2 regions of the Pseudoalteromonas sp. P1-7a genome follow, and region 2 is predicted to be linked to the other one. Evidence: predicted binding sites of a transcription regulator. Region 2 holds the regulator's gene; the other holds the start of a gene.
The links. Region 2 encodes ArgR, which controls arginine synthesis, uptake and breakdown. Its sites were predicted from a motif close to ANTGAATANNTATTCANT; they were not measured.
Positions count from the first base shown of each region.

Region 1 (6,815 bases), on a different contig from region 2:
ATGCATAAGTAAGCACATCATCTATTTGCTCATCAGCAAGTGTTAAACCTTGCTCTTGCGCTTCTTTTTGTAGCTCGGCTTCAAGCGATGCAAGTTCAGGGGCAATATTATCAGCAGGGCGACACGTAATTACATCCTGACCATCAAGCACTCGCTCTTGCAGCTCTTTGTTCATAGGTGCGGGTGTTAAACCATATTCGCCTTTTAAAACACCGGCGGTTTCTTTGGTAATTGTTTTATAACGCTCACCCGTAAGCACATTTAGTACTGCTTGTGTGCCTACAATTTGCGATGTTGGAGTAACTAACGGGATAAAACCTAAATCTTCACGCACGCGCGGAATTTCAAGTAATACTTCATTTAGCTTATCTGCTGCGCCTTGTTCTTTAAGTTGGTTTTCCATGTTGGTTAACATGCCACCAGGTACCTGCGCGAGTAAAATACGGCCATCAACACCTTTAAGGCTCCCCTCAAAGGCTGCGTACTTTTTACGTACGTCTCTAAAGTAAGCGGCTATTTCTTCTAGCTGGTTTAAATCTAATTCAGTATCGCGTGCGGTTCCCTCAACAATTGCCACTATGGTTTCTGTCGCTGAATGACCATAAGTCATACTCATTGAAGAAATAGCGGTATCAAGCATATCAATGCCCGCATCGATGGCTTTTTGATAAGTCGCTGTACTTAAACCGGTGGTTGCATGGCACTGCATAGCAATAGGGATTGAGACCGTTTCTTTAAGACCTTTAATAAGTTGCTCAGCATCATATGGTTTTAATAAGCCCGCCATATCTTTAATACAAATAGAGTGACAACCTAAATCTTCTAGCTGTTTTGCAAGGGTTAACCACATATCAAGCGTATGCACTGGGCTTACAGTATAAGAAATAGTACCTTGCGCGTGAGCACCTACTTTTACAGCCGCTTTAATTGCAGTTTCTAAGTTACGTACATCGTTCATGGCGTCAAAAATACGAAATACATCTACACCATTTTTGTGAGCTCGCTCTACAAACTTTTCTACCACGTCATCGGCGTAGTGGCGGTAACCCAATAAATTTTGTCCGCGTAATAGCATTTGCTGTTTAGTATTGGGCATTGCTTTTTTAAGGGCACGAATACGCTCCCACGGATCTTCACCTAAATAACGAATACACGAGTCAAATGTAGCGCCGCCCCACGACTCAATAGACCAATAACCGGCATCATCAAGCTTACTAGCAATAGGTAGCATGTCATCTAAGCGCATACGAGTTGCAAGTAAAGACTGATGAGCATCGCGTAAAACAAGCTCTGTTAATTTTAATTTAGCCATGTGTGCCTCTTATTTATTATTTGATTTGTACTGAGCAATGGCAGCACTAATAGCAGCGATGTGCTCGCTTTGCACACCTTGAGATTTTAAAGATGGTGATTTAACCGGTATTGCAACTTCAGCCACATCAAAACGAGCGACCAAGTTAGACATAAGTGTTACAGCACCAATCAATATTGAAAGAAATATAAACACACCCACCATGCCGGTAAGCATCAAGCTACCTGCGGTTGTGAGTACAGCTCCTATATCCATTTTTCTCCCCCTGCACTATATAGCGATATAAAAAATCGCTTTATTTAAATAATTATTCACCGAATGATAACAAAACTTTTAACTTTGTCCACCACCTGTCAATTGGTAAAACCAATTAAAATTAAACTAACATACAGTCACAATAGTTAACATAGCTAATAAAGGGTAAAATTAGCTTAGATATAGATGATATAAATAACCGTTATAGGCAAAGATTATATGGTTAAACCCAAAACAACTTAAAAGTCATAAAAAATAGTAAGTTAAATAACAGCGGAAAACCTACTGTGGTTAAAAATGTAAATTGGTCTTACCAAGAAAGCAAGAGGCAGCATATATAAAATATTTATTTTTTTACTCTCTTTACAATAGTGTGAATAAGTTACATCGTTAAACGTAAAACTTACCAATCCTAAATTTATAACCCTCGCTCAAAAAACTATAACACACTGAAAAATAACAAAATTAAACTCTGGCACGCAACTGGCATTATTACTTTCGAACGAATTTGATAACCAAGGAGAAAACAATGTTACGCTGGACAATTACATTTTTAGTTATTGCTTTAATCGCTGCAGTGTTAGGTTTTGGTGGTATCGCAGGTGCCGCAGCTGGTATAGCAAAAATTATATTCTTTATCTTTTTAGTACTTTTAGTGATTTCTTTAGTATCAGGTGCGCTGCGCGGTAAATCGCCCAGGTAGCTACTAACATACTTAAAACACTAATTAATTAACACATACAAGGAATTACATTATGAACTCTACAACTTTAAAAGCAGCACTAATCGCGGTATTTGCAGGTTTCTTTATGATGGGCTGTGAAGACAACCACGCAGAAGAAGCAGGTGAGCGTATTGATGAAGCAGTAACTGACGTGCAAAACTCTGTTGAAGATGCATGTGAAAATGTAAAAGAAGGCGTTAACGCAGAAGAAACTAACTGTTAATCTGCTTGGTAACGTAAAAAAACGGCTTTTAATAAGCCGTTTTTTTATGCGTAAACAAAAAGCTGCTTCTACCTCTTTAAGTATATAGCCAATATTAACGGGTGTGATTTCTACACTAGCTTGCTAAAATAGCGAAAACTATTATTTATTAGCAATTATGGCACTCACCACCACTTACACACTCGATAAACCCTACTACTACGAATGCTTTGACGAGTCCCACTCTTATAGTAAAGCAGCAAAGCCAAAATACTTTTTGCTGGCATTGCTGGTGTGCTTAGGTTTAATTAGTATTTACGTTATGGACGATCACTACCTAGGGTCATTTTTAATAATGCTGGGTGTTTTAGAATGCGTTGCCTTTTATTACCGTAGGCCTTGGTGGGTTACGCGCCAAATGCTTAGCCGTGCTTCGGGATCGACTGTTACCCTCACGTTTACCGATGACGCTATCAGCACCGAGAACCACTATAAAAGCCATACATTTAAGTGGGCAGAAATAACCCGCATTATTAAAACCAACCACGGTTACCTAGTACAGCATAATAAAGGTATGCAATATATTTCTAGCAGTGTATTAACTGATGAAATGCGCGACTTTATAAACAAAAAAGCCACTCAGTGAGTGGCTTTTGGTATAGCTAAGTGCATTACTCAGCTAAGTATACGTGTTGATTAAGCATTGCCCGGATTAGGATTAGACTTTTCAGCTTGTATACGCATGTAAATTTCTTCACGATGCACTGAAACGTCTTTAGGTGCGTTAACACCAATTCGAACTTGATTTCCTTTAACACCTAATACAGTAACAGTTACTTCGTCACCAATCATTAGGGTTTCACCTACTCTACGAGTTAGTATTAGCATTCTCTTGCTCCCATGTTCCAATAAATTATAAGATTCCGCTTGACCATTTTAATGAAAAATTGATTGAAAAGTAAGTAAAAACTCCCAAACTATCCATTTTCTGTTAAAAATTCTGAGTGTAACGCTCTTACTGCTAGCTCTAAGTACTTCTCATCAATTAAAACCGATACCTTGATTTCAGACGTCGATACTAAAGCTATGTGTATGCCTTCTTGCGCCAATGCATCAAAAAATTGATGCGCTACACCACTGTGAGACTTCATTCCTATGCCAACAGCCGACACTTTTGCAACGGTTGTATCACTAGAAATGCTATCAGCCTGCAGATTTACCTGTTGTTGAGAAAGTAAATCGTGTGCTTGTAAATAGTCATTTGAATGCACAGTAAAAGCATAGTCTATTTTTTCAAAGTTATGATTAACTTGACTAATCATATCTATTTCGATGCCATTTTCAGCAAAAAGTTTCAAAATTTTTGTAAGAGAATGAACACAGTATGGTACGCCATGTACCTTTATCAAGCATTCGTCACGATTAAATGCAATCCCCGACACAACCTTAGTTGGCATATCGCTCTCCTCAAAACTTATTAGCGTTCCTTCATCGGGCTCAAAACTCGAAAGCACCCTTAGCGGCATTTTATGCCTGCCTGCCGACTCAACAGCACGAATATGCAATACTTTTGCGCCTAAACTTGCCAGCTCTAGCATTTCGGCAAACGTTACATGGCGCATTCGCTGCGCGTTTGGTTCTACACGAGGATCTGTAGTGTATACGCCATCAACGTCGGTATAGATCTGACATTCATCGGCTTTTATTGCCGCGGCTATTTCTACCGCAGAGGTATCGGTGCCGCCGCGTCCAAGGGTTGTAATATTCCCCTCTACATCGCGCCCCTGAAAACCGGCAATAATCGCAATTCGATTATGCTCAAGCTCATGCTTTAAACGCGTCGCAGCCACCTCTTCAATACGGGCTTTACCAAACATGTTATCGGTTTGAATATTAACCTGGTCGGCTAGTAGGCTTACAGCAGAATGACCACGCTTTATAATAGCCATAGCAAGGAGCGAAACAGAAACCTGCTCCCCGGTACTTATTAGTACGTCTAGTTCTCGGCTACTCGGGCGAGTGTCTATTTGCTTGGCGAGATTAATTAAGCGGTTGGTTTCTCCCGACATGGCCGACAGAACCACAACCACTTGATGCCCTTGCTGCTTCGTTTTAACAACAAGGTCGGCGACCGCTTCTATTCGCTCAATAGAGCCAACCGAAGTGCCGCCAAACTTTTGGACAATAAGTGCCACGTAAGCTTAAACTTTCTCGCTTATCCAGGCAGCCACGCTCTCAAGCGCAGCGTTTAAGTTTTCAGGCTGAGAGCCACCCGCTTGTGCCATATCAGGACGGCCGCCCCCTTTACCGCCTACTTGGCCGGCCATGTGGTTTACAAGCTCACCAGCTTTAACTTTACCGGTTAAATCTTTTGTTACACCGGCAATTAGGCTCACTTTTTCACCACTGGCAACACCTAGAGCAATAACACCTGAACCAATCTTGTTTTTAAGGTCGTCAACCATGCCACGAAGCGCTTTAGATTCAGTCCCTTCAACGTTTGCCACAAGTAGCTTAACGCCATTAATTTCAACAATCGAATCAAGTAAAGACGCACCTGCTGCACTGGCTAGCTTATCGTTAAGCTGTGCAATTTGCTTTTCAAGGCCTTTAGACTTTTCAAGAAGCGCAGTTACTTTTTCAAGTACCGATGCGCTATCACCTTTTACCAGCGCCGCTACATCGTTAAGCTGTTTTTCTTGCTCGCTCACATAGGCTACTGCATCTGCGCCGGTTACTGCTTCAATACGGCGTACGCCCGCAGCAATACCGCTTTCAGATACGATTTTAAATAAGCCAATATCACCAGCGCGCTCTACGTGCGTACCGCCACACAGTTCAATTGAGTAATCGCCAATGGTGACTACGCGTACTTCATCGTCGTACTTTTCACCAAACAGCGCCATTGCTCCTTTTGCTTTAGCGTCATCAATCGCCATTAGCTCAGTGTTCAAGGCAAAGTTACGACGAATTTCATCGTTAACTACACGCTCAATTTCACGTAGCTCTTCTTTAGTTACCGCTTCAAAGTGCGAGAAGTCAAAACGTAAACGATCAGGCTCAACCAGCGAGCCTTTTTGGCTTACGTGCTCACCTAATAATTGGCGCAGTGCTTCGTGTAAAATATGTGTAGCTGTGTGATTTTTCTTGATACGTTCACGGCGTGCATCATCAATAGTGGCATCTACTTTATCGTTAACCGCAATGCGCCCTTGTACGCTACCGTGGTGGGCAAACGCATTACCCAATTTAGTGGTATTAGTCACGCTAAACTCGCCACCAGCAACAGTAATGGTACCAGTATCGCCTGTTTGGCCACCCGATTCTGCATAAAATGGCGTGTGGTTAAGTACAACAATGCCTTGTTGGCCGTCTTCTAAAATAGAAACCGATTCACCATTTGCAAACACTTCTATTACTGTCGCGCTGTGATGTGTGCTGTCGTAGCCTTTAAACTCAGTGTGTTTTTCTGATTTTAACTGCTCGTTGTAATCGGCACCAAATTTACCCGCTTGCTGCGCTGTTTTACGCTGTACAGCCATGCACTCTTCAAAGCCTGCATGGTCTATTGTCATTTGGCGCTCACGGGCTACATCGGCTGTTAAGTCAGCCGGGAAACCATAGGTGTCGTATAGCTTAAATACTAAGTCACCAGGAATAACATCGCCTTTAAGCTCGCTTAGGCTTTCTTCTAAAATAGCTAAGCCACGCTCAAGTGTTTTACCAAATTGCTCTTCTTCGATGCGTAGTACTTTTTCGATAATCTCTTGCTGCTTTGCAAGCTCTGGATAGGCTTGGCCCATTTGCTCAATAAGCGCAGCTACTAATTTGTAGAAAAACGCGCCTTGTGCACCAAGCTTGTTACCATGGCGAACAGCACGGCGAATAATACGACGAAGTACATAACCACGGCCTTCGTTTGATGGCATAACACCATCAGAAATTAAAAACGCACACGAACGAATATGATCCGCCACTACGCGAAGTGACTTATCGTTCATGTCTTGTGCGTTAGTTACGCTTGCCGCAGCTGCAATTAAGCCTTGAAACAAGTCGATTTCGTAGTTTGAATGCACACCTTGTAAAATGGCAGCAATACGCTCAAGGCCCATACCTGTATCAACAGATTGTTTAGGCAGCGGCTCCATAGTCCCGTCGCTTTGACGGTTGTACTGCATAAATACCAGGTTCCAAATTTCGATAAAGCGGTCGCCATCTTCTTCAGGCGAGCCCGGAGGACCACCCCAAATGTGCTCACCGTGATCGTAAAATATTTCAGAACATGGGCCACACGGGCCAGTATCACCCATTGACCAAAAGTT
Region 1 is NZ_LKDU01000036.1:21,434-28,248, forward strand. Features, by position in the region: gene oadA (sodium-extruding oxaloacetate decarboxylase subunit alpha) at 1-1,312, opposite strand, end outside; gene AN389_RS17275 (OadG family protein) at 1,322-1,567, opposite strand; gene AN389_RS20235 (DUF1328 domain-containing protein) at 2,097-2,270, shown strand; gene AN389_RS17280 (hypothetical protein) at 2,323-2,514, shown strand; gene AN389_RS17285 (YcxB family protein) at 2,672-3,139, shown strand; gene csrA (carbon storage regulator CsrA) at 3,190-3,381, opposite strand; gene AN389_RS17295 (aspartate kinase) at 3,471-4,688, opposite strand; gene alaS (alanine--tRNA ligase) at 4,695-6,815, opposite strand, start outside.
Region 1: AN389_RS17275 (OadG family protein) is a predicted target of ArgR. The motif match lies at 1,611-1,628, and genes of this name have one in related genera.

Region 2 (6,815 bases):
CCGCTTTAGCATTTACTACTTCAGTACCTGCATTTTGGATACGTGGAGTTAGTGTAGCAACTTCTTCTTCGGTAAAGCTTACGCCTTCAACTTGAGAAAGTAGAGGAAGAATAGTTGTGCCAGAGTGGCCACCAATTACGGGTACTTTTACTGATGCTACGTCTACGCCTTTAAGCTCAGCAACAAATGCTTCTGAACGAATTACGTCAAGCGTAGTAATACCAAATACGCGGCTTGCATCGTAAGTACCTGCTTTTTTGAATACTTCAGCAACGATTGGCACAGTGCCATTTACTGGGTTAGTGATAACACCCACTAATGCTTTAGGGCAGCTAGCAACAATGCCTTCTGCTAATGTTTTGATGATACCTGCGTTTACGTTAAATAAATCCGCACGATCCATACCTGGTTTACGTGGCATACCCGCTGGGATAAGTACGATATCACACCCTTCAAGCGCTTTATTTAAATCGTCTGCGCCAAAACCTGCTACTTTAACATCTGTAGGGATGTGTGATAGGTCAACCGCAACACCTGGTACAACTGGTGCAACATCGTAAAGTGATAATTCAGAACCTGCTGGTAAGCCTGTTTTTAATAATAAAGACAACGCTTGACCGATACCGCCTGCAGCACCTAATACAGCAACTTTCATTGGAATTCTCCGTAATTTGAGGTAGGAAATATTTGTGGCTCTTAAGATAATGAAATTAGCGACTAAAAACAAATTTATCCTGCTTATTTCAGGTATATTTTCGACCATAGTTGTAAACTTTGTTGGTTTATCGCAGCAAACTGGCAAGTTAACTAAACAACTGCTGCATAATTATTCATTTTTGTGTAGAATTTGCATTATAAATAACAAAAATGAATAAAGACTATGCAACCACAAGACAAACAAGAAGCACTGGTAAAAGCGTTTAAAGCACTTTTAAAAGAAGAGAATTTTGGCTCGCAAGGCGAAATAGTCGAAGCATTAAAAGAGCAAGGCTTTGACAATATAAGCCAGAGTAAAGTGTCGCGTATGCTTAGCAAGTTTGGCGCTGTGCGTACCCGTAATGCTAAACAAGAAATGGTGTATTGCCTTCCCGCAGAAATGGGCGTACCGACAGCTAAAAGCCCACTGCGCCAGCTTGTTATTGATATTATGCATAACGAGATGATGATTATTATTACCACCAGCCCAGGCGCAGCGCAGTTAATTGCTCGTTTGTTAGATTCTTTAGGTAAAGCTGATGGTGTTTTAGGCACAATTGCTGGGGATGACACTATTTTTATTGCGCCTGCAAAAATTTCTGAAATTGACATTACGCTTGAGCGCGTACGCATTTTATTTGATACGGTTTAAAGCTGCTTTAAAAAACTAACTGACGGCGCAAAAAACGCTGAGCCCATATCGGCTTGAGTAAAATCAAGCCAATGGTCGTAACACTCCCCTTTTCCTATGCGGCTGTTAAGTACCTTTTCAAACGCACTTCCCGATGCAGAGCATGTAATACTTAGCATACCTTGCTCATAAACATCGCCATACGGCATGCTTTGGTTAAGCAATATTGCTTGGCCGCTCTCATTTTTTAGCTCGCTTCTAGTGGCGTGGCTAGTATCTACCTTAGGCTCAATTAAAGTGTTATCTAAACGCGTGCGCCCCATAATATGCTCTTGCTCGCTGAGTGATAAATGCTGCCATACACTCAAGTCATGCTTATAACGTTGGACATGAATATAACTACCTTGGTGTTCAAAGCTGTCGGGCTTATTAACCAGTGCAGTGATTCGTTTTTGCCGCCCATGCGGGGTATCGCCTGCGTAAATAAAGCCGTTAAAGTCTCGCCCATCTAAAAACCTAAAGTTGCGAATTTGTTCAACCAGCTCTACATCGGGCGAAAACAACTTTAATATTTGCAATGCAAAAAGGTGATTAACATCTTCTCGGTCTGAGCGAATTTGGATAAATAAATCACAGGGCTGTACGCGCATAACAAAATCGCTGTGATTTATATTAGGAAAGCTTTGCAGCTCGCTTGGGATATATTCAGGTAGTATATGCGGCCAATATTGCGCGCCTATGGCCACCATGCAAGAGAGCATGGCCTCGGAGAACTGATCACTAAACTCTTCTTCAATTGCGCTTACGCGCTTTAGCTTTGCGCGCAATGACTCGTCTTGACCATCAAATACATTAAAAAATAAATGCAAACCGTGTAAGTTTGCTTCAGCACAAATCCCAGATTGCGCTTGCGCCATTGTTATTCCTTAGCTTTATAAAACACAGCGAATAACACGTTTGTTATGATTCGAAAAAATTCACCGTGTGAGGTTTTATTTTTATTATAACCTGCTCATTTATTTCAAATGACTGGCCATATTGTGCGGCAACTTCAATCTCTTGATCTGCAATTAAAACAGTGTAAACATAAGCCGAACCTATAAACCGACGGTTTAAAATGCTCACACTTTGAGGGTTATCAGCCTGCGTATTTTGCGCAAGCTCAATATGGTGCGGACGTATATACACCAGCCCTTTTATTGCATTGTGCTTATGTTCTTGCTGCGATTCCACAACACCATAAACGGTTTCGTATTCAGTTGCCGTTAACACTTCTGCGCCTAAGTATATGCCCTGACCCAGAAACTCTGCAACCTCCTTTGTCTTTGGCTTGGCAAAAAGCTGCTCTGGCGTACCTTGTTGGGCTATTTTTCCTTGGTGCATTATGGCCAACGTGTCCGAAAACGCAAAGGCCTCTTCTTTTGAGTGGCTAACAAACACCGCAGAAACCTGCTGCGCTTTAATAATGCGCCGAATATCAGCAATTAGCTCAAAACGCACTTGTGTATCTATGTTCGAAAAAGGCTCATCAAGGAGCAATAAGCTAGGTTTATAAGCCAGCGCTCGCGCAATAGCGACACGTTGCTGCTGGCCACCTGAGAGTTGATGAGGGTAGCGTTTTGCACATCCTGTTAAATGCACCAGCTCCAGCATTTCCTCTACCCGGTGCTGTTTTTGAGCTTTACTTATTTTACTTAGTCCAAATGCGATATTATCGGCCACACTGAGGTGAGGAAACAGAGCATAATCTTGAAACATCATCCCAATATTACGATGCTCTGGAGAGACAAATGTATCCTTATCGCTTACGCATTTGCCCTCTATAGATACACTCCCCTGCTTTACTTCAATAAGGCCAGCAATGGCTTTTAAGGTGGTTGTTTTACCGCAGCCACTGGCACCAAGTAAACACACTATTTCATCTTGGCCCACCGTTAAATCCAAATTGTTTAACACCGGGGTGCCATTGTAGTGATAACCTACACCTTGTAAATTTAAACGGCTCATTTAACTGTGTTGCTCCATAGAACGGTTAATAAAATACAAGGGGATCAACCCAACCAAAACAATAAATAAAGCGGAAATAGAAGCAAGCTCAAGCTGTTCATCGCTCACATATTGAAATACGTGTGTAGCTAAGCTTTCAAAATCAAAAGGCCTTAATAGTAAAGCGGCTGGCAGCTCTTTCATACACTCAATAAATACAAGTAATGCTGCCGTTAAAAGCCCTCGTCGTAATAAAGGAAGGTGTATTAAGCGCAATGTTTGCCCTTGGCTTTTACCCATAGATTGGCTAGCCATATCTAGTGATGGGCTAATACGCACAAAGCTCGATTCTATCGCACCATGCGCTATAGCATAAAAACGCACTATGTAAGCCACTATAATAGTGATAATGCTGCCGGTTAGTAATAATCCTATATCGAGGTTGTAGCTCTCAAGCGCTGTATTTATTGAGTTCTCTAATACGCTAAGCGGTAATAATACTGCAATAGCCAGTACCGTACCTGGCAGTGCGTAGCCGGTGCTTGCTAAGCGACCTGGTATTAAAGAGTAGCCTTGCTTTGCCACACGCTGATAAAAAACGATTAGTGTAGCAAGTATTATGCTGGCCACACTGACAATAATAGCCACTTTTAAACTTTGCCACGCGTAACTAAAAAATGCGGTGTTCCACGCTTTATCAAAGTAAGTTATTGCATAATTTAGCAACACAAACATAGGTATAATAAAAGCAATGAGTAAAATAACACTGCAAAATGACGTAGCCAACCATGCATGTTTACCTTTAAGTTTATACAACGACTCGCTATTAACGCCCGACTGGCGCTCAAATACGGCCTGGTTACGCCGACTAAAGCGCTCCGCCATTAACGCTAAAAATAGCAGTAACAACATAACGCCTGATATTTTTGCTGCAGCTGTGAGTGAGTAATAACCAAACCATGTATCGTACACTGCGGTGGTTAATGTGCTCACTGCAAAGTAGCTCACCGTTGCATAGTCGGCCATGGTTTCCATGCTAATAAGCGCAAGGGCAGCCACAATTGAGCCACGAGAGAGTACTATGCTTACCTTAAAAAAGCTTTGCCAAGGCGATAAGCCCATTAATTGGCTCGCTTGCACTAACTTAAATGACTGCTCTCGCAGTGCGGTTTTAAAAATTAAAAATAAATACGGATACAGCACAAGTGCGATCATCACCATAGCGCCGGGCAAAGTGCGAATATCAAAAAACCAATAATCCGTTGGCGAGTGCCAATCAAACCAGTCTCTAAGGGCAATTTGAACCGGGCCTGCGTAATCTAGCAAGTCGGTATACACATAGGCTATTAAATAGGTAGGCATTGCAAGGGGCAGCATAAGCGCCCATTCAAATTGCTTTTTTCCGGGGAAGGAGCAATACGCACTGAGCCAACCAAGCGGTAGCGCAATTGCACAGCTAAGCAGGCATACGCCAAAAATAAGCAATACGGTATTGGTAATATAATCCCACAGCACGGTATCCCACAGATGAGAAAATACTTCTGAGTCGCCTTGTAAAGATTCATATATCAAAAAAAACAGCGGGGCCGACAATAAAAGGCCTGTCGACCAAGCAAAGAGCTGCCATTTAGACAGCTTAAATATAAAATTCATTAAAGGTCGAACTTCACCTCATCTATTAGCTTAAGGGCTAACGGACGATATTTACTGATTTCATCGAGTGCTAGGCCATCTTCTTTAAAGCTCCCCCAAGATGCAACTAAGCTTGATAGCTCAACACCTTGCTTAACTGGGTACTCCATATTTACAGAGGCATACATGTTCTGTGCTTTGGTTTCGCTCATAAACTCAATAAGTTTAAGGGCATTATCAGGATTTTTTGCATACTTAGTAATAACAGCTCCCGATACATTAATGTGTGAGCCGCGATTTTGCTGATTAGGGAAATTAATATAAACAGACTCAGCCCATGCTTTTTGTTCGTCGTCTTGAAGCATTTTGCCAAGGTAGTAGCTATTTCCTAAAGCAAGGTTGCACAAACCTTCTTTAACCGCTTTGACCTGCGCGCGATCATTGCCTTGTGGCTTACGTGCTAAATTAGCTTTGACACCTTCTAGCCATGTTTTAGTTTTTGCCTCGCCATGGTGAGCAATCATCGAAGCAACCAAGCCAAGATTATAAGGGTGCTTACCAGAGCGAGTACAAATTTGCCCTTTATACTGAGGGTTTGCCAAATCTTCGTAGGTAAGTTCAGGTAATGCACCTAGGCGCTCTTTTGATGAGTACACATTACGTACTCGCTTAGTTAACGCCACCCACTGCCCACCACTATCTCTGTATGATGCGGGGATATTATTTTTAATACGATCGCTGTTAATACTTTGCGTTAAATTTAGGTCTTCTAGCTGAATGAGTGCACTAAAGTTAGATGTTAAGACTAAATCGGCTTTACTGTGTTTTCCCTCACGCTTAACGCGCTCTATTAACCCTTTTTTTGCAAAAACCACATTCGTTTTAATGCCCGTTTGTTTTGTAAAATCGTCTAAAATTGGTTGAATTAGAAACGGTTGACGAAAAGAGTAAATATTAACAACATCACTCGCAAATGCAGGTGAAATGCTAATAATACAGGTGAGTATAGCCAATGCAGTTCTCATATCAGTGTACCTAAATAGTCTTTATTTACAGGGAATTTTATCGCGATAAGTGAAAATATACACTCTTTACATAAATGTAAATAAGTAATTAATGTACAAAACAGAAATACTGCGTAAGACATCTCTTACAGGGGTGACAGCTAATGAGTAAAAAAAGCGATAACAACTAGTTAGAATTACTATAAGGTATTGTTTTTAATTAACATTATTAAAATTCTCATATTTTATAAGTAAAACTATTACCGTTTTAACCTATTTTAGTTGCATCAACACGCTACAATTACTTAATCAACCAAGCAGTGATGCTTATCGAGTAAATGGAAATGGACTGCTTACTCGAACAACCAATGATTAGGTTACTACGGACAACACGGAAATTAGGACAGGCTCAGGATGAGTATCGCAATGGATTGTTGCACAAAGGAACGTATCAGGATGATACAATAAGGATAACAACATCGGATAGTTGTTTAACAGGAAGTTACACGGAATTAAATGGACAGGCCCTTGAGGCAACGCAATGGAATTGTAAATTAACGGACTGCACTAGGACGTGCTAAAAGGAATGGGTAATAGTTTTTACCAATACAGGATGTACAGGGATTTAAAGGAGATAGGCCCGGATAGCCTAAATTACATAGAACTAAAAAGTAATATCGTAATCACATGGATAAGTAAAAATTGGAGTTGATTAAGTTCAATTGCAGGATGCAAAATTAGAAGATTCCGCAAGCGCGCCTAGAGATAGAGCGCGCTTTTCTTTGTCTAAAATTAAGTTACTGTGGCCTGCCCTTATTTCGCTTGCCAAGTAAGTACGCATCACGAAATTTTATAAAGTGTTGTTC
Region 2 is NZ_LKDU01000005.1:145,191-152,005, forward strand. Features, by position in the region: gene mdh (malate dehydrogenase) at 1-655, opposite strand, end outside; gene argR (transcriptional regulator ArgR) at 881-1,348, shown strand; gene AN389_RS05970 (Dyp-type peroxidase) at 1,345-2,244, opposite strand; gene AN389_RS05975 (ABC transporter ATP-binding protein) at 2,288-3,334, opposite strand; gene AN389_RS05980 (iron ABC transporter permease) at 3,335-4,966, opposite strand; gene AN389_RS05985 (Fe(3+) ABC transporter substrate-binding protein) at 4,966-5,970, opposite strand; gene AN389_RS05990 (tRNA-uridine aminocarboxypropyltransferase) at 6,747-6,815, opposite strand, start outside.